Regions from separate parts of the Mesorhizobium sp. ANAO-SY3R2 genome, predicted to be linked through region 2. Evidence: predicted binding sites of a transcription regulator. Region 2 holds the regulator's gene; each other region holds the start of a gene.
What was found. Region 2 encodes PhoB, which activates phosphate uptake and scavenging genes when phosphate is short. Its sites were predicted from a motif close to TGTCATNNANCTGTCAT; they were not measured.
Positions count from the first base shown of each region.

Region 1: ugpB (sn-glycerol-3-phosphate ABC transporter substrate-binding protein UgpB) is a predicted target of PhoB. The motif match lies at 6,061-6,077, and genes of this name have one in related genera.
Region 3: phnC (phosphonate ABC transporter ATP-binding protein) is a predicted target of PhoB. The motif match lies at 5,848-5,864, and genes of this name have one in related genera.

Region 1 covers NZ_CP159955.1:384,069-392,001, reverse strand. The annotation lists gene ABSY17_RS06700 (electron transfer flavoprotein subunit alpha/FixB family protein) at 1-302, shown strand, start outside; gene ABSY17_RS06695 (3-hydroxybutyryl-CoA dehydrogenase) at 417-1,295, shown strand; gene ugpC (sn-glycerol-3-phosphate ABC transporter ATP-binding protein UgpC) at 1,610-2,653, opposite strand; gene ugpE (sn-glycerol-3-phosphate ABC transporter permease UgpE) at 2,653-3,501, opposite strand; gene ugpA (sn-glycerol-3-phosphate ABC transporter permease UgpA) at 3,569-4,453, opposite strand; gene ugpB (sn-glycerol-3-phosphate ABC transporter substrate-binding protein UgpB) at 4,689-5,999, opposite strand; gene ABSY17_RS06670 (TlpA family protein disulfide reductase) at 6,347-7,042, opposite strand; gene argH (argininosuccinate lyase) at 7,076-7,933, shown strand, end outside.
Region 2 covers NZ_CP159955.1:204,646-212,578, reverse strand. The annotation lists gene ABSY17_RS05795 (CHASE domain-containing protein) at 1-1,002, opposite strand, end outside; gene ABSY17_RS05790 (ATP-binding cassette domain-containing protein) at 1,126-1,914, opposite strand; gene ABSY17_RS05785 (sugar ABC transporter permease) at 1,935-3,251, opposite strand; gene xylF (D-xylose ABC transporter substrate-binding protein) at 3,399-4,439, opposite strand; gene ABSY17_RS05775 (ROK family protein) at 4,785-6,026, shown strand; gene phoB (phosphate regulon transcriptional regulator PhoB) at 6,023-6,712, opposite strand; gene phoU (phosphate signaling complex protein PhoU) at 6,813-7,520, opposite strand; gene pstB (phosphate ABC transporter ATP-binding protein PstB) at 7,561-7,933, opposite strand, start outside.
Region 3 covers NZ_CP159955.1:769,634-777,566, reverse strand. The annotation lists gene ABSY17_RS08490 (alpha-D-ribose 1-methylphosphonate 5-phosphate C-P-lyase PhnJ) at 1-730, shown strand, start outside; gene phnK (phosphonate C-P lyase system protein PhnK) at 727-1,503, shown strand; gene phnL (phosphonate C-P lyase system protein PhnL) at 1,507-2,214, shown strand; gene ABSY17_RS08475 (DapH/DapD/GlmU-related protein) at 2,211-2,825, shown strand; gene gltS (sodium/glutamate symporter) at 2,835-4,040, opposite strand; gene ABSY17_RS08465 (Tim44 domain-containing protein) at 4,252-5,265, opposite strand; gene ABSY17_RS08460 (GFA family protein) at 5,411-5,755, opposite strand; gene phnC (phosphonate ABC transporter ATP-binding protein) at 5,949-6,791, shown strand; gene phnD (phosphonate ABC transporter substrate-binding protein) at 6,882-7,793, shown strand; gene phnE (phosphonate ABC transporter, permease protein PhnE) at 7,877-7,933, shown strand, end outside.

The DNA of each region.
Region 1 (7,933 bases), 180 kb from region 2:
AGGAAGTCATCCTGCCGGTCGCCGACAAGCTCGGCGCTGCGGTCGGCGCGTCCCGCGCTGCCGTCGACGCCGGCTACGCCCCCAACGACTGGCAGGTCGGCCAGACCGGCAAGGTTGTGGCGCCCGACCTCTACATCGCCTGCGGCATCTCGGGTGCGATCCAGCACCTCGCCGGCATGAAGGACTCCAAGGTCATCGTCGCCATCAACAAGGACGAGGAAGCGCCGATCTTCCAAGTCGCTGACTACGGCATCGTCGGCGACCTGTTCCAGATCCTGCCGGAACTCGAAAAGGCGCTTTGACGCCTCAACGGGTCAAAGATTAAATTGTGATGGCCGGGGTAGACGATACTACCCCGGCCATTTAGTTTGCATTGCACAAAATCTATAAAAAGCCTTGACGGGATAGGTGTGATGATGGGTAAGATCGAAACGATCGGCATTGTCGGCGCGGGTCAGATGGGCGGCGGCATCGCCCATGTCTCCGCACTCGCCGGCTACAGCGTCCTGCTCTATGACGTGTCGCCCGAGCGCATCGAAAAGGGCATCGCCACCATCAATGGCAACCTGGCGCGCCAGGTGGCATCGGGCAAGCTCGAGGATCAGGCCCGCAAGGACGCCATGGCCCGCATCTCGCCCGCCCCTGCAATGGCCGACCTCGCCGGCTCGGACCTGGTGATCGAGGCAGCGACCGAAGACGAGACGATCAAGCGCAAGATCTATGCGCAGCTCTGCCCCCAGCTGAACCCCGAGGCGATCCTCGCCACCAACACTTCGTCGATCTCGATCACGCGCCTCGCCGCCCAGACCGACCGTCCGGAGCGCTTCATCGGCATACATTTCATGAACCCCGTTCCGGTGATGAAGCTGGTCGAGCTGGTGCGCGGCATCGCCACCGAAGACAAGACCTTCGAACTGGCCAAGGACTACGTCCACCATCTCGACAAGACGGCGACCGTGTCGGAGGATTTCCCGGCCTTCATCGTCAACCGCATCCTGCTGCCGATGATCAATGAGGCGATCTACACGCTCTATGAGGGCGTCGGCACGGTGGACGCCATCGACACCGCCATGAGGCTCGGCGCCAACCATCCGATGGGCCCGCTGCAGCTCGCCGACTTCATCGGGCTCGACACCTGCCTGTCGATCATGCAGGTGCTGCACGATGGTCTGTCGGACTCGAAATACCGCCCCTGCCCGCTGCTTGTGAAATATGTCGAGGCCGGATGGCTCGGCCGCAAGACCGGCCGCGGCTTCTACGATTATCGCGGCGAGCACCCGGTACCGACGCGCTGACGCTTCACATGCTCGATGAGGAAGCTGCCGCGTCCTGGCAGCTTCGATGTGGTGCGTCCTTCGACAGGCTCAGGATGAGGGCTGTTCGCGCTGACGCTGGATAGACCTGTCGGCTTCGCTTGAGGCAGTACTGGCCTCAGGCCCGAATACCTCGAATACCTCGAATACCTCGAATACCTCGAATACCTCGAATACCTCGAATACCTCGAATACAATGCGGACATCCCACAGAGAGCGCCAGCACCAACGCCCCTCATCCTGTGCCTGTCGAAGGACGCACGTCCGGGCCACCAACGCCGGCAGCCAGCGCAGACCTAAACTCGCTTTCCGTCGCTGCCGAAGAAATGCAGCTTTTCGCGCCGGACAAACACCGGCAACTGGTCACCCTGCAGGGCGTCGGCCCGGCCAGGCACCCGCACGACAATGCGCCCGCCGGCTGCCTGGCAGTGTAGAAAACTCTCCGCCCCGACCGGCTCGACGCCCTCGACATGCGCCAGGAGCTGCAGCGCGCCGTCCGCGGCGTCGCCGGCCCGCACCTCGCAATCCTCGGGCCGGAAGCCCAGCATCGCGGCGTTGGTCGGAATTGGGGGCTGCCTGAACGCGCCCTCCAGCTGTCCGCTGCCAAGCGGCACGAGGTTCATCGGCGGCGCGCCGATAAAGGAGGCGACAAAGGTCGAGGCAGGCTTCTCGTAGATGTCGAGCGGCGCGCCGAGTTGTTCGACCTGCCCGGCATTCATCACCACCAGCACATCGGCCAGCGTCATCGCCTCCAGCTGGTCGTGGGTGACATAGACCGAGGTGACGCCGAGACTGCGCTGCAGGTTCTTGATCTCGACCCGCATCTGGCCGCGCAGCTTGGCATCGAGGTTGGACAGCGGCTCGTCAAACAGGAAGACCTTCGGGTTGCGGACGATGGCCCGGCCCATGGCCACGCGCTGGCGCTGGCCACCGGAGAGTTCGCGCGGGCGGCGTTCCAGCAGGTGCTCGAGCTCCAGCGTCCTGGCTGTCGAGCGAACGCGCCTATCGACCTCGTCCTTCGGCGTGCCGCGATTGCGCAAGCCGTAGGCCATGTTGTCGTAGACCTTCATATGCGGGTAGAGCGCATAGTTCTGGAACACCATGGCGATGTCGCGTTCGGTCGGGCCAATGGCGTTGACCACCTTGCCGTCGATCGAACAATTGCCGGCCGAAATCGTCTCCAGCCCGGCGATCATGCGCAGAAGGGTCGACTTGCCGCAGCCGGACGGGCCGACCAGCACGCACAGCGCCTTGTCGGGTATGGCGATGGATACGCCCTTCACGGCTTCGACACCGCCAGGATAGACCTTCCTGACGTCCTTGAGATCGACGGTTGCCATTATTTCTCCGTATCGACGAGGCCGCGAACGAACCAGCGCTGCATCAGCACCACGACCAGGATGGGCGGCACGATGGCGAGCATCGAGGTGACCATCACCAGGTGCCATTGGGTGTCGGCATCGGCGAAGGAAATCATTTTCCTCAGCGCGATGACGATGGTGTTCATGTCGTTGCGGTTGGTGACCAGCAGCGGCCACAGATATTGCGTCCAGCCATAGATGAAGAGGATGACGAACAGTGCCGCGATGTTGGTGCGCGACAGCGGCAGCAGGATGTCCTTGAAGAAGCGCCATGGCCCGGCACCGTCGACGCGGGCGGCCTCGACCAGTTCGCCCGGGATGGTCAGGAAAAACTGGCGGAACAGCAGCGTCGCGGTGGCCGAGGCGATCAGCGGGATGATCAGGCCGGCATATGTGTCGATCAGGCCGAAATCGACCATCACCTTGTAGGTCGGCAGGATGCGCACCTCGACCGGCAGCATCAGGGTGATGAAGATCAGCCAGAAGAAGGTCATGCGTCCGGGAAAGCGGAAGAAGACGATGGCATAGGCCGACAGGATCGAAATGATGATCTTTCCCACCGCGATGCCGAGCGCCACCACCGTGGTGTTGAACAGCAGCGTCGCCACGCTGACCCCGCCGATGCGGCCGACGCCGCCGAACAGCGCCTCCGAATAGTTCTCGACGAAGCGGTCGCCGGGCAACAGCGGCAGCGGCGGGCGCAGGATCGTCTGCAGCGAATGGGTCGAGGCGACGAAGGTGTAGTAGATCGGGAACGCCACGATCAGGATGCCGAGGATCAGGATCGCATGCGCGACGTAGCGCGACGTGCGGCTTGCGCCGAGCATGGCTCCCTCCTCGCGCCGCCCCAGGACGGCGGCGGTGGAAGCGTTCGACGGCGCTGCGGCAGATATCTCAGCCATAATGCACCTTCTTCTCGACATAGCGGAACTGGACCGCGGTGAGCGCAATCACGATGACCATCAGGATCACAGACTGCGCTGCCGAATCGCCGAGGATAAGGTTGACGAAGCCGTCGTTGTAGACCTTGTAGACCAGCGTCTCGGTGGCCTTGCCGGGGCCGCCACCGGTAACGGCGTGGATGATGCCGAAGGTGTCGAAGAAGGCGTAGACGGTGTTGACGACGAGCAGGAAGAAGGTCGTCGGCGCGAGCAGCGGAAAGACGATCGTCCAAAAGCGCTTTGTCGGCCTGGCACCGTCGATGGCGGCGGCCTCGATCAGCGTCTTGGGGATCGCCTGCAGGCCGGCGACGAAGAACAGGAAATTGTAGCTGATCTGCTTCCAGGCGGCGGCCGCGACGACCAGCACCATCGCCTGCGAGCCGTCGAGCAACGGATCCCAGTTGATGCCGAGGGCGCGCAGGCCATAGGCGAGGGAGCCGATGGACGGGTTGAACAGGAACAGCCACAGCATGCCGGCAATCGCTGGCGCCACCGCATAGGGCCAGATCAGCAGCGTGCGGTAGATGTTGCGGCCGCGGATGACGCGGTCCGCCATGACGGCGAGCAGCAGGGCCGTGCCCATCGCGACGGCTGCGGTGGCAACCGAAAAGACGATCGTGACCTGGACCGAGTTGAGATAGTTCGGGTCCGACAGCACCTTCTTGAAATTTGCGAACCAGACGAACTTCGACGACAGGCCGAAGGGATCCTCCCGCAGCATCGACTGGCGCAGCGCCTGGCTAGCCGGCCAGTAGAAGAAGATCAGCGTGATCGCCAGCTGCGGTGCGACCAGCAGGTAGGGCAAGAGCTTGTTGGGAAAGACGACGCGTGGGGTCATATGGCCGTTCCAATGGGCGGCAATGACTGAGGCAAGCGCCCTGAGACGCCCCCCTCTGGCCTGCCAGCCAACTCCCCCTCAAGGGGGGAGATCAGCGATTTCAGCGACTGTGCATTTCTTGCAGCAGATGCGATTAGCGAAAGAGACGATGCCAGCCGATCTCCCCCCGCGAGAGGGAGATGGCTGGCAGGCCAGAGGGGGGTGAAATGGATCACGCTCCCGAGCCAGACTTGCGTCAGTTGCCGATCGCTTCCTGGATCGCCTTGTTGCCACGCTCGACGGCGTTGTCGAGCGCCTGCTGGGCGGTCTGCTGGCCGGCGAGCATCTTTTCGAACTCTTCGTTCTGGATGTCGCGGACCTGCGGCAGGTTGACGAGGCGCACGCCCTTCGAGTTTTCGGTCGGCGCCTTGCCCATCATCTGCTGGATCGGAATCTCGCGGGCCGGGTTCTTTTCATAGAAGCCCGAATTCTTGGTCTCCTCGTAAGCAGCGAGCGTAACCGGCAGGTAGCCCGAGACCTGATGCAGGCGGGCCTGGATCGGGGTCTGCGACAGGAAGTTGAAGAAAGCCGCAACGCCCTTGTACTGCTCGTCCGGCAAGCCGGCAAAGACCCACAGCGAAGCGCCGCCAGGGATGGTGTTCTGCGGCGCACCAGCGGCATCCGCCTCGTAAGGCAGCTGACCGGTGCCGTAGTTCATGCCCGACTTGACGATGTCGCCGAGGCCGCCCGAGGATTCAGTGAAGATGCCGCATTCGCCGGCGAGGAAGATCTGCTTGGCCTCGGAAGTGCGGCCGCCATATTTGAAGGTGCCGTCCTTGGCGAGGTCGGCGAGCTCCTGGAAGTGCTTGACGAAGGCCGGGGCGTTGATCTTGAGCTCGACGTCGACGCCGCCGATGCCGTTTTCATTGCTGCCGTAGGAAACGTTGTTCCAGGCGGCGAAATTCTCGGTATGGATCCAGGTCAACCATGTCGAGGTGAAGCCGCAAGGGGCGGCACCGCTCGACTTGATCTTCTTGGCCGCATCCCAGACTTCGGCCCAGGTCTTGGGCGGATTGTCGACGTCGAGGCCGGCCTTCTGGAAGATGTCCTTGTTGTAGTAGAGGATCGGCGAGGACGAGTTGTAGGGGAACGACAGCATCGTGCCGTCGGGCTTCGAATAGTACGAGACGATGCCCGGCAGATACTGGCTCTTGTCGAAGGCCTGACCGCCCATCGACAGGATTTCGGCGACCGGCTTGATGGCGCCCTCGGCACCCATCATCGTGCCGGTGCCGGCGTCGAAGACCTGCATGATCGCCGGCGGCTGCTTGGCGCGGAAGGCGGCGATGCCGGCATTCAGCGTTTCCGGATAGGTGCCCTTGAAAACCGGTACGATCTTGTACTCGGACTGGCTCTCGTTGAATTCCTTCGAAAGCTTTTCGACGACCTCGTTGTTCGCGCCGGTCATGGCGTGCCACCAGGAAATCTCGGTGACGGCAAAGGCGGAGGTGCTGGACAACAGCGTCATCGTGGCGGCAACACCGGCCGCTATGCCTAGGGTCTTCATGTCTCGCTCCCGTTCTGGTTGGCGAAAGGTTTAATTTCGCGGGGAGCAGTATTGTCTGGATATGACAGCCCTACAACAGTTTTGTATCGTTCCGATGAAGCCCACAGAACACACGCCTGTCTCAGCTTATTGTTGAGCCGACAGAATTGCTTTCGCTTCATTTGAAAGCGAAAGCTTCGAGTTAAATTTTAGATTGGGCGCAACTATCGGCAATGCCTGACAACGACAGTCTTCGGTAGCATGCGGCACACAAGAAAGAGCCTTTCGCCTGGAGACCCCGCGAAAGGCTTCGAGCAAGCGCAGCAACCCAAGGGCGCCGCCGCACCACAGCGGCAGCGTCGTGCCAACTATTGGGCCAGCGCGGCTTCGATCAGCTTCTTGGCGTCGGGGCTGGCCCATTCGGCTGGGCCGTTCATGTTGGCAAGCAGGCAGCCGTCGCCGTCGATCAGCAGCGTCACCGGCAGGCCAAGCGCCAGCCCCTGCTTCTTGAGATCGTTGAACAGGGCAAGCGTGTTCTCGCGATAGAAGCCGAGCGACGCGACGCCAGTCTCCTCCAGGAACTTCTTCGGCTTGGTGTCGTCGCCGGTGTCGACATTGACGGCCACGACCTCGAAATTCTCGCCGCCCATCTCGCGTTCGAGCGCGTCGAGCGCCGGCATTTCGGCCCGGCACGGCGCGCACCATGTCGCCCAGAGATTGATGAGCAGCGTGCGGCCGGAATGGTCGGCCACCGTCATCGGCTTGCCATCAGGCCCGTTGAAGGCGAGGCTTTTGAGCGAGCGCGGCGGGTCGGCCGGCAGCATCGCCGCGACATGACCGGTGGCGGCCGCGCCGACGGCCTTGGCGCGGTCGGCCTTGGCAGCGCAGAGCTTGTCGTCGGCGCTGGCGTCTGCGCCCGTGTTGGTCGCAACGCTTGCAGGCGCCGGCGCATTGTTGCCAGAACGGGTGTTGCTGACATATACCGCGACCGCGCCGGCGATCACGCCCGCAACGGCGGCAAGCAGGATATGGCGTGGGGCGGGAAACATTTTTCTGCGGTCCATCTAACCAATTTTCTCCGGAGCCCGGTTATCACGATGAGCGACAAGAAGGCCAGCAACCAGATGTGGGGCGGACGTTTTGCCTCGGGACCGGCCGCGATCATGGAGGCGATCAACGCCTCGATCGGCTTCGACAAGAAGCTTTACGCCCAGGACATCCGCGGTTCCGTCGCCCATTCCGAAATGCTGGCGCAAACCGGCATTATTTCCGCCGACGATCAACAAAAAATTGCTGACGGGCTGAACACGATCCTGCGAGAAATCGAGGATGGCAAGTTCACCTTCTCGACCCGCCTCGAAGACATCCACATGAATGTCGAGGCGCGCCTCGCCGAACTGATCGGCCCGGCGGCGGGACGCCTGCACACCGCGCGCTCGCGCAACGACCAGGTGGCGGTGGACTTCCGGCTCTGGGTCAAGGACGAGTTCCATCGCGTCGCCGAAGCGCTGAAGGGCCTGATCGCGGCCTTCCTCGAACGCGCTGAAGAGCACGCTTCGACCGTCATGCCGGGCTTCACCCATCTCCAGACGGCCCAGCCGGTGACCTTCGGCCACCATTGCATGGCCTATGTCGAGATGTTCGCCCGCGACCTCAGCCGCGTCCGCGACGCCATCGAGCGCATGGACGAAAGCCCGCTCGGGGCTGCAGCACTCGCCGGCACCGGATTCCCCATCGACCGTTTCCAGACCGCCGCAGCGCTCGGCTTCCGCGAACCGACCCGCAACTCGCTCGACAGCGTGTCGGACCGCGACTACGCGCTCGAGTTCCTGTCGGTGGCGGCGATCTGCGCCACCCATATGTCGCGCCTGGCCGAAGAGATCGTCATCTGGTCGACGCCGCAATTCGGCTTCGTGCGCCTGTCCGACAGCTATTCGACGGGCTCGTCGATCATG
Region 2 (7,933 bases):
AGTCGATTCGTGAAGTTTGGCCACCGCCTCGTAGGCGCGCTGCTGGTAGCGCGCCACGAGCGCAATGGCGCCGGCCAGCACAAGGCCGAACAGGCCCAGCAGCAGCGGCGCTGCCTGCGGCGACGGCGGCACGAAGGCGGTGCTCGGGCGAAAGTTGACCGTCCACTTTCGCCCCGCGACAATGGTCTCGCGCGTGACGGAAAAATCCTCGCCAAATCGGGGAGCAGGCGGAGCTTCCGAGCGGAACAGCAAGGTGTCGTCACCTCTCGTACCGTCAAACACTTCGACTGAAACCGGCAGCAGCGGTGCCTTGCCGAGCGCGGCCTGGAACAATTCAGCCGTGCGGAAAGCAAAATAGAGAAAGCCCGCCGGGGCCGAACCTTGTCCAGGCCGATGGTCAACTCGCGAAAAGACCAGCACGCCCGGCTGCGGTGCCTGGCCCTCGGCGGCCGGCCCAAGCAACAGGCGGCCGGTTGCCCGCGGCTCGCCTTTTGCCGCCATCGCCTGCTCGATGGCGACGCGCCGAGGTGGATCGGTCGCCATGTCGAAGCCGAGGGCGTCGAGCCCCGTCTGGCTCATCGGCTCGACCAGCACGAGCGGGGCACGCCAGTGATTTTGCGTATCGGGAAATGGCTTCCGGTCGATGCCGTAGCCGTCCTTCAGCTCGCGAGCGATCCCGTCTTCGTTGTCGCTGCCGACGAATCTGAGAAAGCCGATGCTGCTCAGCCCCGGAAAATTCTTGGTCACGCCGAGCGAGTTGAAGAAGTTGCCAAACTGCTCGCGCGAGACCTGGCCCTGCTGGGCCGTGAACATGGCCTGGGTCGCCCGCATCAAGGCCAGGTCGAACTCGATCCCGTTCTCGATCCGCCCAAGCGCGTCATCGGCGACCGACTGGAACTTGATGCGCGCGGCTTCAATAGTCGCGAGATAGACGAGCCCAGCCATAGTCAGGCTGACCAGCGTTACCGCCGCGAATATCAGGCTTGGGATGTGTTTTCTCAAACTGACCGGCTCTTGTCTCCCTCTGGGCCATTAAAGCACGATCCCGAAAAGTAGAAACCGCTTTTAGCGGCGACATACGCAAGTCATCGCCTTGCGCGAGATCCATCCGGTGTTGCCGGGACTTCAGGCGGCATTCTGCATCGCCCCCGGCCCCGGCGCTGCGCCAAGTGGACACTTGCCGAGGATGATCATGCCAAGCACCTCGTCCTTGGTCACGTCCTGGGTCCGCGCGGTGCCGACTACCTGGCCGTTTTTCATCACGCAGACACGGTCGGCAAGGTCGAACACGTCATGGATGTCGTGGCTGATCAGGAAGATGCCGATGCCTTCGGCCTTGAGTTGCTTGACCAGTTCGCCGACCTGCGCCGTCTCCTGCGGCCCAAGCGCGGCGGTCGGCTCATCCATGATCAGGATGCGCGCGTTGAACAGGATGGCGCGGGCGATCGCCACCGACTGGCGCTGGCCACCGGACAGCTTGCTGACCGGATCCTTGAACCGCTGGAAGCGCGGATTGAGCCGGCCCATCACCTTGCGCGCCTCCGCCTCCATGGCGACGTCGTCGAGCGTGCCATAGGCCGTCATGATCTCGCGGCCGAGGAAGAGATTGGCCGCGGCGTCGACATTGTCGGCCAGCGCAAGCGTCTGGTAGATCGTCTCGATGCCGTATTTCTTGGCGTCGCGCGGATTGGCGATCTGCGCCTCCTCGCCATTGACGAAAATGGTGCCACTGTCGCGCTTGTAGGCGCCCGACAGGATCTTGATCAGCGTCGACTTGCCGGCACCGTTGTGGCCGAGCAGGGCAACGACTTCGCCCGGGAAAAGGTCGATCGATGCATCGTCGACCGCACGGATGCCGCCGAAGGCGATCGAGATATTCTGGAGGTCGACAAGGGGAATGCGGGGTTTTTCCATGATCCTGGCTCCCGAAATCGTTAAACGCGCTTGCGATAGAGCGTGTCGAGCCAGACGGCCACGACCAGCACCATGCCGACGACGATGTTTTGCAGCGGCGTATCGAGGCCGAGCAGCACCATGCCCGATTGCAGCGACTGCATCAAAAGCGCGCCCAGCATCGCACCCGCCACCGTGCCCGAGCCGCCGGCCAGCGACGTGCCGCCGATGACGGCGGCCGCGATCACCAGCAGTTCATCCAGCGTGCCCATGACGTTGGTCGAGGCGTTCTGGCGTGCCGACGAAATCGCCGCGCTGACGGCAGTGAGCAGCCCCATGATCATGAAAATCTTCATTGTCACCCAGCGGGTGTTGATGCCGGCGAGTTCAGCCGCCTCCGGGTTGCCGCCGATGGCGAAGACGTAGCGGCCGAAACGGGTGCGGGTGGTGACGAAGGTCATGATCACGCCGATGGCGACCGCCATCAGCACCGGTATGGCGATACCGTGGGCGATGAACAGGCCGCCTTCAGGGAGAGCGATTCCGTTGGCCTCGGCATATTTGCGCACGATGCCGATCGGCCAGGGGTAAGAATTGGCGATCCAGACCGCGCCGATGATCGCGCCGCAGGTGACGACGCCGAGGAACACCTCGGCCCAGACCGGGCGCAGCGGAAACTTGAAGCGCTTGCGCTGTCGGCGGCCATTCATGAGCATCAGCACGACCGCAATGCAGGCGACCGCGGCAATGATCCAGCTCCAGGTCGCACCTATCGAGCCGGCCGGGCCACCGCCCATCAGCTGGAAGGTCGGGTCGAGCGGCGCGACCGTGCGCCCCGAGGTCACCCACCAGGCAGCACCGCGCCAGACAAGCAGTCCGCCCAGCGTGACGATGAAGGCCGGGATGGCGAGATAGGCAATGAGAAAACCCTGGAGGGCGCCGATGACGAGGCCGATCGCGAGGCCGACCGCCAGCGCAATGACCCAAATCCAGGGATCGCCGAGCGGCATGCCGATGACGCGCGGCAGGAACTCTGCCTGGGTGACGCCCATCACCATGCCGATGAAGCCCTGCACCGAACCGACCGACAGGTCGATATTGCGGGTGACGATCACCAGCACCATGCCCGTCGCCATGATGGCCACGGAGGCCGACTGGACCGACAGGTTCCAAAGGTTGCGCGGCGTCAGGAACAGGCCGCCGGAGAGGATGTGCAGCCCGACCCAGATCAGCAGCAGCGCACCGATCATGCCGAGCATGCGGGTGTCGATTTCCGTGTCCCTGAGGAAGCGTCCGACGAGATTGAGCTCAGTCGTTCGCGCACGGTCAGCGGGCGCGTTGGAAGTCGTGTCTGTCATCGTTACCTCCCGACCGGCTGGCCGTCTTGGCAGCAACCGGTGCGCGCATGATAGGAGCAATCCGCTCAGTCATGAAGCGGGCGCTTTTTCCGACAACGCCGCGGCCCTCAAAGGGCCGCGGCGTTGAATCGGTCGGGACCGAAAGTCCTAGTTGCAGGCAGCGACGGAACCCGCCGCAACGCCCTGGCAGACCACGTCCTTGCCAACCCAGCCGGCGTCGATGACGACGTTGAGGTTGTCCTTGGTGATCGGAACCGGGGTGAGGAAGACGGAATTCAATTCGAGGCCACCAGGCGTCTTGAACTTGGTGACGTTGGCGATCTCTTCCATCTTCTTGCCGTCGGCCAGCTGCGAGGCGATTTCGGCTGCGTTCTTGCCGAGTTCGCGCGCATCCTTCCACACCGACACGGTCTGGGTGCCGAGCGCGATGCGGTTCAGCGCGGCATGGTCGCCGTCCTGGCCCGACACCGGCACCGAGCCGGCAAGACCCTGCGCCTGGAGAGCAGCGATGGCACCGCCAGCGGTGCCGTCGTTGGATGCCACCACCGCATCGACCTTGTTGTCGTTGGCGGTCAGGAACTGCTCCATGTTCTTCTGGGCGTTGGCCGGCAGCCAGCCATCGGTATAGGCCTCGCCGACATTCTTGATCTTGCCGGCGTCGATGGCGCCTTTCAGCACTTCCATCTGGCCGGCGAACAGGAAGTCGGCATTCGGGTCGGCGCCATTGCCCTTGATGAAGACGTAGTTGCCTTCCGGCTTGGCAGCAAGGACGCCGCGGGCCTGCATGCGGCCGACTTCCTTGTTGTCGAAGGTGAGGTAGAAGGCATCCTTGTTCTCGATCAGACGGTCGTAGCCGACGACCGGAATGCCTTCCGAGACCGCCTTGTCGACGGCCGGGCCGATGGCCGACGCATCCTGCGCCAGGATGATCAGCGCATTGGCGCCCTGCGAGATCAGGCTCTCGACGTCGGTGAGCTGCTTGGCCGGAGACGACTGCGCGTCAGCCGAGATGTACTTGTCGCCGGCGGCCTCGATGGCGGCCTTCATGGCGGCCTCGTCGGTCTTCCAACGTTCTTCCTGGAAATTGGACCAGGACACGCCAACGACCTTGTCCTTCGCCTCGGCCACTGCCGCAAGCGACAGAGTCATGGCGACGCCCGCCAGAATGGCGGTGGTAAACTTCTTCATGATTTCCTCCCTGCGCCCCTTGGGCGCACTGCTTCTGCGGTAGCCCTTGGAGAAGCCCATTTTTTCGAGCCTCGAAAAAATAGTGACTCAACGTCCAGCCGCTGTCAACACGCTTTCGTCAGCCCGTTTTCGTTTTTTCGGGAGTCGAAATAAATGGAGACAAGGTTCGGCGTCTCTGGCACAATTAACCGTGCATGAGCCCGAAAATAGGTCGATTTTTGGCAAGGATCATGCACACAACTAATATTCTACAGTGCCTCTGCTGGTCCGGGAGGCTGGCGCTGTAGAAGGCGCAAGAGCCTGCCGCAGGATATGGCTGCGCTGCGCCGGGAGGAAGAAGAACACATGTCGGTCGGCATACGCCATGACGATCTGAGGCGGCGCAACCGCGCCATGGTCATCTCGGCGGTCCGCCGCGCGAGCCAGCCGTCGCGCACCGAGATCGCCGCCGCCACCGGCCTCAGCCATTCCACGATTTCGACCATCTCCTCCGACCTCATCGCCGAGGGCATCCTCGCCGAGGCCAAGAGCGGCGAGCCGGCATCGATGAAGCGGGGTCGACCGCAGGTGGCGCTGGCGCTCGACCCGAAGGCCGCGGCCATCGTCGCCGTCGTGCTGTCGCTGAACCATCTCTCCGCAGCCGTCATCGACTATGCCGGCAACACCATCGTCGAGGACAGCGCCAAGCTTTCGACCCAGAAAATGTCGGCCGAGGCGCTGGTCGAGGAGTGCGTCGGCATGGTGCGCCGGCTGGTGCGCCGCGTCGATCCGGCGGAGGGGCGGGTCCTGCGCATCGGGCTGGCCGTCCAGGGCATCACCGATTCCGGCTCACGCAAGCTCCTGTGGTCGCCGATCACGCCGCATGACGACATCCCCTTCGCCGACAGGCTGGAAGAGGAGTTCGGCGTGCCTGTGACGGTCGAGAACGACTGCAACATGATCGCCGAGGCGCTGCGCTGGCGGAATCCCGAACGCTATCGCGACGACTTCATCGCCATCCTGCTGTCGCACGGCATCGGCATGGGGCTCGTTATCAAGGGCGAACTGTTCACCGGCACGCTGTCGTCGGGCGGCGAGTTCGGCCACATGATCCACCGTCCCGATGGCGCGCTGTGCCGCTGCGGCCGGCGCGGCTGCATCGAGGCCTATGCCGGCAACTACGCCATCTGGCGCAATGCCAGGCTGGGCGACGAGAATGCCGAGCCCCTCGCCGACCTCTCCGATGCGGACATCAAGGCCCTCGCCGACGCCGCGCGCGACCATGACGGGCCCGAGCGCCAGGCCTTCCGCAAGGCCGGCGAGGCCATCGGCTTCGGCCTCGGCTCGATGTTCGCCCTGTTCGATCCGGCACCGCTCGCCTTCGTCGGCGTCGGCGCGACCGCCTTCGACCTGATGGAACCGCATCTGCGCGCGGCGCTGGCCAAGACGGCCGGCGGCGTGCATTCCAAGGCGATCTCCTTCGACACCGAGCCGGACGAGGTCCCGCTCATCAAGGAAGGTTGCACCAAGCGCGCCCTGCTCTATGTCGACCAGGAGATCTTCGCGCCCGCAGCGGCTCCGCGCCGCACCGACGTCGCCGAAGCCTAATCCTCGCGGATGGCGTAGCCGGCGCCGCGGATGGTGCGGATGACGTCGGGCATGCGGCCGGTGTTGACCGCCTTGCGCAACCGCCCGACATGCACGTCCACGGTGCGCTCGTCGATATAGATCGTCTCGCCCCAGACATTGTCGAGCAATTGGCCGCGCGAGAACACCCGGCCCGGATGCCGCATCATGAATTCGAGCAGGCGGAATTCGGTCGGCCCGAGCTTGATTTCACTCTTCTTGCGGTAGACCCGGTGCGATTCACGGTCGAGTACGATGTCGCCGACCTTGAGCACCGACGACAGCACCTCAGGCTTGGCCCGGCGCAGCAGCGCCTTGACCCGCGCCATGAACTCCGGCGTCGAGAAGGGCTTGACCAGATAGTCGTCGGCGCCGGTCGACAGCCCGCGCACCCTATCGCTCTCTTCGCCGCGCGCCGTCAGCATGATGATCGGCAGACGTTCCGTCTCGGGCCGCATCCGGAGCCGGCGGCAGAGCTCGATGCCTGATATCGCCGGCACCATCCAGTCGAGTACGAGCAGGTCCGGCACGTTCTCCTGAAGCCGGATTTCGGCCTCGTCGCCACGGGTGACGACTTCGACCTGGTAACCTTCGGACTCGAGATTGTAGCGAAGCAGCACGCCCAGCGGCTCTTCATCCTCGACGACCATGACCTTGGGGGCGATCATCGGCTGTCCTCTTTCTTGGCACATGACCCGGAGCCATGCGCAGCTTCAACGTGCTGCAGCGTCCATTGCACGTCCAGGCGGACGCGCGGCGCTGCCGAATTCAAGCGTTCGGAACCATTGAAGTGGTTTCGTCGACCTTCGGGCGGTTCAACGGCAACTGCGTGCCCGTCACCACGAAATAGGCGTTCTCGGCGATGTTGGTGACATGGTCGCCGATGCGCTCGAGGTTCTTGGCGCAGAACAGCAGATGCGTGCAGGGAGTGATGTTGCGCGGATCCTCCATCATGTAGGTCAGGAGCTCGCGGAACACGGCCGTATATTGGATGTCGATCTTCTGGTCGTCGGCGCGCAGTTCCTTCAGGCCCTCGGCCTGGCGCGCGACATAGAGTTCGACGACGCCGCGCACCTGCGCCATCACCAGTTGCGCCATCGCGTCGATGGAGTGCGAGAATGTCCGCGGCAGCGGCGACTGGCCGACGGCGCCGACGCGCTTGGCGATGTTCTTGGCAAGGTCGCCGATCCGTTCGAGATCGCCGGCCATACGGATGGCGCTGACCACGGTGCGCAGGTCCTGCGCCATCGGCTGGCGCTTAGCGATCAGCGTGATCGCGCTGTTGTCGAGCTCGCGCTGCTTGGCGTCCATGATCGTGTCGTCGGCGACGACGTTCTGCGCCAGCGCCTGGTCGGACGAAAGTAGCGCCCGGATCGAGCCCTCAACCATCGCGCCGGCCAGGTCGCCCATGTCGCGGATGACCTGGTCGACGTGTTTCAATTCTTCGTCGAAGGACCGGACTGTGTGCTCGCCCATGATCGTATCCTCGTCTGCTGCTGTGTCTGGCGGCGATCACTCAGCCGAAGCGGCCGGTGATGTAGTCCTGCGTCCGCTTGTCGTCCGGGTTGGTGAACATCTTGTCGGTCGGGCCCTCCTCGACGAGATAGCCGAGGTGGAACATCGCCGTGCGCTGCGACACGCGCGCCGCCTGCTGCATCGAATGGGTGACGATGACGATGGTGTAGTTCTCGCGCAACTCGTCGATCAGCTCCTCCACCTTGGCGGTGGCGATGGGGTCCAGCGCCGAGCATGGCTCGTCCATCAGGATCACCTCGGGCGAAACGGCAATGGCGCGGGCGATGCACAGGCGCTGCTGCTGGCCGCCCGACAGGCCGGTGCCCGGCTCGTTGAGGCGGTCCTTGGCCTCGTTCCACAGCGCCGCCTTCTGC
Region 3 (7,933 bases), 560 kb from region 2:
CGGCGTGCAGGTGACGGCCGCGATCATCGGCCCCGACGACGTGCTGAAGGTCATCGACCAGGGCGCCGACGACACCACCAACGCCGTCTCCATCCGCGCCTTCTTCCAGAAGGTCGCAGACGTTGCCGTGACCACCGAGACGGCGAAGGCAACGATCATCCAGACGCGTCACCGCATCCCGGAACATCCGCTGACATCAGGACAAACGCTGGTCTACCAGGTGCCGATCCCCGAGCCGCTGCGCTTCCTTGAACCGCGCGAAACCGAAACGCGGAAAATGCATGCGCTCGAGGAATACGGGCTGATGCACGTCAAGCTCTACGAGGACATCGCCAAACACGGCCGCATAGCCACGACTTACGCCTATCCGGTCAAGGTCGAGGGCCGCTACGTGATGGACCCCTCGCCGACGCCGAAATTCGACAATCCGAAGATGCACATGTCGCCCGCGCTCCAGCTGTTCGGCGCCGGCCGCGAGAAGCGCATCTATGCCGTGCCGCCCTTCACCGAAGTGGTCAGCCTCGACTTCGAGGACCATCCCTTCGAGATCCAGAGCTTCGACCAGCCCTGCGCGCTGTGCGGGGCGGAACAAGTCTATCTCGACGAGGTCATCCTCGATGACAAGGGCGGGCACATGTTCGTCTGTTCCGACACCGACCATTGCGAGACGCGCCAGGCCTGCGGCCATCGCGGTCACCTCTCGCCCGACATCCTGGAGCCTGCCCAATGACCGACGAACCGCTTCTGCGCGTCACGGCGCTGTCCAAATACTATGGCTCGCGCATCGGCTGCGAGGACATCTCCTTCGATCTCTGGCCAGGAGAAGTGCTGGCCATCGTCGGCGAGTCCGGCTCGGGCAAGACCACCTTACTCAACTGCCTGTCGACGCGCCTGCTGCCGACCTCCGGCACCGCCAGCTACCGCATGCGCGACAGCCAGTGGCGCGACCTCTACCGCATGAGCGAGGCCGAACGCCGCTTCCTGATGCGAACCGACTGGGGTTTCGTTCACCAGAACCCGGCCGACGGCCTGCGCATGACGGTGTCGGCCGGCGCAAACGTCGGCGAGCGGCTGATGGCCATCGGCGACCGCCACTATGGCAACATCCGCTCGACCGCCATCGACTGGCTGTCCCGTGTCGAAATCGGCGAGGAGCGCATCGACGACGAACCTCGCGCGTTTTCCGGCGGCATGCGCCAGCGCCTGCAGATCGCCCGTAATCTGGTCACTGGCCCGCGGCTGGTGTTCATGGACGAGCCGACGGGCGGCCTCGACGTGTCGGTGCAGGCGCGCCTGCTCGATCTGCTGCGCGGGCTGGTCACCGATCTCGGCCTTGCGGCCATCGTCGTCACGCACGACCTCGCCGTGGCCCGGCTCCTGTCGCAGCGGATGATCGTGATGAAGGACGGCCATGTCGTCGAAGCCGGCCTCACCGACCGCGTGCTCGACGATCCGCGCGCGCCCTACACCCAGCTTCTCGTCTCCTCGATCCTTCAGGTGTAAGCCATGGCCACGCCACTCATCGTCTCCGAGGTCGCCAAGGCCTTCACCATGCACCTGCGCGGCGGCATCCGCCTGCCCGTCGTCGCCAATGTCTCCTTCTCGGTCAGATCAGGCGAATGCGCCGTGCTCGGCGGCCCCTCGGGCGCCGGCAAGAGCTCGGTCCTGAAAATGGTCTACGGCAATTACGGCGTCGACCAGGGCCAGATCATCGTCGACCACCACGGCCAGCTGGTCGACCTCGCCAGCGCCAACCCGCGCACCGTGCTAGCGGTACGCCGCGACACCATTGGCTATGTCAGCCAGTTCTTGCGCACCGTGCCGCGCGTCTCGGCGCTCGATGTCGTCGCCGAGCCACTGGTGGCCCGTGGGGTAGAGCGCGAGCAGGCGCAGGATCGTGCCGCCCACCTTCTTGCCCGGCTCAACCTGCCGGAACGACTGTGGAGCCTGCCGCCGGCCACCTTCTCAGGAGGCGAGCAGCAGCGCGTCAACATCGCGCGTGGCTTCATCACCGACCACCCGATCCTTTTGCTCGACGAGCCGACCGCCTCGCTCGACGCCACCAACCGCGAGGTGGTGATAGGCCTGATCGAGGAGAAGAAGCTCAAGGGTGTGGCCCTGCTCGGCATCTTCCACGACGCCGACGTGCGCGAGGTGGTTGCCGACCGCATCATCGACGTCACCGCGTTCGCAGCCGGAAAGGTCGCCGCATGAGCCGCAAGCTATCCGAACAGCCCTTGATCCACCCCACCGCCGAGGTCACGCAGTCGACCCTCGGCCGCTGGACCGAGGTGGCCGAGCGCACCCGCATCAGCGAAAGCGTGCTCGGCGACTATTCCTACGTCATGCAGGACTGCAGCCTGTGGTGCGCCACGGTCGGCAAGTTCTCCAATATCGCAGCAGCGGTACGCATCAACGCCACCAACCACCCGACCTGGCGGCCGACGCTGCACCACTTCACCTACCGCGCCTCCGACTATTGGGACGATGCCGAGCACGAGACCGAGTTCTTCGAGTGGCGCCGTTCCAATGCCGTGACCATCGGCCATGACACCTGGCTCGGTCATGGCGTGACCGTGCTACCGGGCGTGACCATCGGCGACGGGGCCGTCATCGGCTCGGGCGCCGTGGTGACCAAGGACGTCGCCCCCTACACAATCGTCGCCGGCGTGCCGGCCAGGCCGATCCGCGAGCGTTTCGACCGAAGAACCGCCGAACGCTTCCAGGCGCTCGCCTGGTGGGACTGGGACCACGCCAGGTTGCGCACGGCACTCGACGATTTCCGCAATCTCTCTGCGGAAGAGTTTCTGGAGAAGCACGAATAGACGTCCGGCTCAGAGCAACAGGAAGAGCTGGATCGCGAACACATTGACCAGATCGACGAAAAACGCCGAGACCAGAGGCAGGATGATGAAGGCGTTGGGCGACGGACCATAGTGCTTGGCCACCGCCGTCATGTTGGCGATGGCCGTCGGCGTGGCGCCCAGTGACAGGCCGATGAAGCCCGCGCACAACACGGCCGATTGGTAGTCCTTGCCAAGCAGCGGGAAAAGCACGACCCAGACATAGGCGGCGACGACAGCCGCTTGTATGATGATGACCACCAGCAGCGGACCTGCCACGCCTGCAAGGGTCCAGAGCTGCATGCTCATCAGCGACATGGCCAGGAATGCCGAAAGCGAATACTCGGAGATCAGCGTCATTGCAGGCGTGCGCGCCGGCCATTTCAGCCGTGGGAAGGCAAGCGGCACCGTGTTGGACAAGGCGACGCCCATGAGCAGGCAGGGCACGAAGAGCGGCAGCTTGATGCCCATGTCCGAGATCAGTCCGTGGACCAGATAGCCGAAGACCACGGCGACATTGACCAACAGCAGTGCTTGCATGAAGGTGGTAGTGTTTATCGGCGCGGCATCCGTGTCGGTCGCGGCCACCCGTCCGTCCGCGGTTCCGGTTTCAGGGCTCAGCTGTCCGCGGTCGACGAGAAACTTCGCCACAGGCCCTCCCAACACGCTGGCCACGATGAGGCCGAGCGTTGCAGCGGCCACGCCGACTTCGATGGCCTGGGGAAAACCGTGTTCGGCAGCGATCGCCGGCGCCCAGGCGATTGTCGTGCCATGCCCGCCGACCAGCGCAATCGAGCCCATGATCAGACCTGCCGGCGAGGGCAGGCCGAACATCCGGACGCTGAGGATGCCGACAGTGTTCTGTACGAAGACGAAGGCAGCGGTCAGCATGGCGAGCACGAACAGCGTCCGGCCGCCGACGCGCAGGTCGGACAGACGAGCATTGACACCGACAGTGGCAAAAAAAATTACCAGGAGCCTGTCGCGCGTGGTCATCTCGAAGACGATTTGCAGCCCCGTGAGGGCATGGAAAACCCAAATGGCTGCGGCCGCGAGAAACCCGCCGGTGACTGGTTCGGGGATGTTGTAGTTGCGCAGGAAGGGGATGCGGCGGTTCAGGATCACGCCGACGAAATAAATGACGATTCCAAGCGTGAGGGTCAGGAAGTCCGGCGAGACGAGAACATTGTTGGCCATGGCCAATCCGCGTTTCTCTTACAACCAGAATGTGGGGCTGGATCAAACGATGCCAATCCTCCCGACTTCAACCTTTCCTAGAAAAAAATTGTGGCCGATTGGCGGTATGGCCCGACCGTGGGTCTCTGCGGGATGTCGGTAAGAAAAAAGACGCGCCCGCAGCCGGCCCTCGAAAGGGCGGCTGCGGGCGCAGCAATCAGTAGGGAACGGTTCAGGCTTGCTGGATCGCCGAGAGCTGCCAGTCGCCACCATTCTGGCGCACGAAGGTCCAGAGCTCAGTCACTTCCGTCGGCGCATCGGCGTCACCCTCGACGACCTTGCCGCTGGCGCGGTCGCGGGTCACGTCGATCGAGGAATAATTGAGTGCGGCGGTAGCGTAATCGCGGTCGCCCTCGCGCCAGCTTTCGGCAATGTCCGCCTGCAGCAGTTGCACGTCGGTCACGTCGTTGCGCACGCCCTTCTGGGCATTGTCGGCGAGTTCCTCGGACAGATATGACACCATTTCGGGGGTAACCAGCCGGCGCAGCGCCTTGTGGTCCTCGCGGCCGAAGGCTTCCTGCACCTCGCTCAGCAGGCGCTGGAAGGCGTCGAGATCGCTCTGGTCAAGCGTGATCTCCTCGCTGACCGGCTGCTGTGGGGCCGAGCCCAGGCCTCCGCCGATGCTCGGGATGTTGAACGCGCGCTTGCCGCCTTCTTCACGCGGCTCCGCATCGCGATAGGCGAAATTGCCGTTGCCACCAGTTGCACCCGCGGCAGCGCCCGCCGGTGCCGGCGAGGCCACCGGCCGCGAGCGGATCAGGCGAAGTACCAGCCAGATCGCGCCGCCGATCAGCAAGACCTGCAGCAGCATGCCGAACATGCCGGCGAGACCGCCGAAACCCTGGCCGAGCAACATGCCGATCAGGCCACCCATCAACAGGCCGCCCAGCATCGAGCCGCCGAAACGGCTCATGAAGCCGGGGCGCTGCTGGGCCGCTGCACCGGGACGGGCCGCGTTGGTGGCCGGGTTGGTCGCCTGACCGGTGTTCGGCGTCATCGACCGCTCCATCGGCGCGGTCTGCTGCGGCGCGGTACGCGTCGGCGGTGCCGACTGGAAGGTGCGCGTGCCGCGACTGCCGAAGCTGCCGCCGCGCCGGGCGTCGGCGTGGTCGACGGCGACCATCGAGAAGGCAAGGAACAGGCCCGCGAAAAGCGTGGCAAAGCGGGTCGTTCGGGACAATTTCATCGGCGGTTCCTCAAAATGAAGTCCGCCCTCATATAATGTCTAACAAGTGTAGTGAAAGGGTCGCCCGTTCAACTTTTCGCGGAATCTTGCCGGAATCGGCCAAGCCTTTGAATCCACGACACTTGAACGCTTCGGCGCGCCCCAGTCAGCGGCTGCGCCCATCGACAGGTATGCGCTGCAGTGTGCCGAGATCGATCTCCTCGATGCAGCGCACATTGATCGCCGCCGTCTTCTCGCCGCTGGGGCTGACGCCCGTGCCGAACGGCGCGCAGCCGCAGTTCTTACAGAACATATGGTCTATAATGTGCTTGTTGAACCTATAGGTCGCCATGGCCTCGGGTGGCGTGTGCAGTGTCAGTTTCTCGCGTGGAACGAACCACAGCAGATACCCCTTCCGGCTGCAGTGCGAGCAGTTGCATTCAAGCGCGCTCGTCGGCTCGCCCTCGACCTCGAACGACACGTTTCCGCAGTGACAGCTTCCCTTGGCCATGAGCCCTCCTCCACTTTCCGCCTCGACGATCCATGTTTGCAGCGCCTGCAAACGAGCTTCAAGGTGCATTTTCGGCACCCCGTCCTGTGCATCGTAACAAAACTGACATGCTCCCGACATTGCAGCTTCATGTCCCGCGTCTAGGCCGATAGCCGAAAAGGGCGGAAAGCCCTGATGGGACAGGGAAGCCACGATGCTCGTAATCCGCAACGTCACCCGCCGCTTCGGCAAGAACGTCGCCGTCAACGGCGTCAATCTCAAGATCCAGCCCGGCCAGATGGTCGGCATCATCGGCCGCTCGGGTGCTGGCAAGTCGACGCTGCTCAAGACCATCAACCGCCTGATCGACCCGAGCGAGGGCTCGATCTCCTTCGACGGCACCGAGGTATCGTCACTTCGCGGCGCGCAGTTGCGCCGCTGGCAGCGCGACTGCGCCATGATCTTCCAGCAGTTCAACCTGGTGCCGCGCCTCGACGTGCTCACCAACGTTCTGCTCGGCCGCCTCAACCATCGTTCGACCGGCCTGAACCTGCTCGGCATCTTCTCCCGCGAGGAGCGCATCCGGGCCATCGCCGCCCTCGAACGGCTCGACATCGCCCGCACCGCACTTCAGCCTGCAGGCACGCTGTCGGGTGGCCAGCAGCAGCGCGTCGCCATTGCCCGGGCTTTGATGCAGGAGCCGAAGCTGATCCTCGCCGACGAGCCCATCGCCTCGCTCGACCCGCTCAACGCCAAGGTGGTGATGGACGCATTGCAGGACATCAACCTGCGCGAGGGTATCACCGTCATCACCAACCTGCACACGCTCGACACCGCCCGCACCTACTGCAACCGCATCATCGGCATGCAGGGCGGCGCGGTAGTCTTCGACGGCGCCCCCGAAGAACTGACCACTGAAGCCGTACGCCTGGTCTATGGCGCCGACAGCGACGGCGCAGAGATTTCCGAAGCCATCACCTCGACCAGCATCCGCCCGGCCAAGGTCAAGGTTCCCGCATCCGCCGCACCTCTGGAACCGGCCTACGCCCCGGCCTGAGGCCATCAGCGGTCGTCTCGCCCGCGTCAAGGGCCGGCCATCAGCAACCACAACAACCCGGCGATGGGCCGGGAAAACTGGAGACCTGCAATGTTCAAGAAAGCACTTCTGGGTGCCGTTTCGCTTGCCGTGCTGGCAATCGGACAGGCCCATGCCGCAGACCTCAAGGAATTCCGCATCGGCCTGATCGGCGGCGAGAACGAAGCCGACCGCCTGCGCAACTTCCAGTGCCTGGTCGACCAACTGCCGAAGGCCATCGGCGTCGAGAAGGTGTCGCTGTTCCCGGCCGCCGACTATGACGGCACCATCCAGGGCCTGCTCGGCGGCACGCTCGACTACGCCGAGCTCGGCGCTTCGGGCTACGCCAAGATCTACCTGCAGAACAAGGATGCGGTCGAGCCGATCCTGACCACCGTCCAGACCGATGGTGCCACCGGCTACTATTCGATCATGGTCGCCAAGAAAGACTCCGGCATCACCAAGCTCGAAGACCTCAAAGGCAAGAAGCTCGGCTTCGCCGATCCCGACTCGACCTCGGGCTACCTGATCCCCGCAACCTCCCTGCCCAAGGACCTCGGCGGTACCGCCGTGAAGGACTACTTCGCCGAGACCGGCTTCGGCGGCGGCCATGAAAACCTCGTCCTCGAAGTGCTGAAGGGTACCTTCGATGCCGGCACGACCTTCGGCTCAGGCGTCGGCGAGTTCAAGGACGGCTACACCTCGGGCAACCTGCGCAAGATGGTCGACAAGGGCATCCTCGACATGGACGACCTGGTCGAGGTCTGGAAGTCGCCGCTGATCCCGAACGGCCCGATCGTCGTGCGCACCTCGCTCGACGCCGACATCAGGACCAAGTTCAAGGACTACATGATGAAGCTGCCGGAAACCGATCCGGCCTGCTTCGCGGCGATCCAGGGCGGCGACTTCAAGGGCTTCACCGAAGTCACCCCTGAATTCTACCAGCCGGTCATCGACGCCCGTAAGGCGCAGATCGGCAGCTAAGCCCTCAGGCAACGCGGACGCGCCGCGCCCACATCGCGGCGCGTCTTTTCCTTGATCCGGGACCGGACGGAATTTTCATGACAATGCCCCTATCGGACGTCGGCCTCGCGGTCGAGCGCCACTGGCGCGAACTCGCCAGC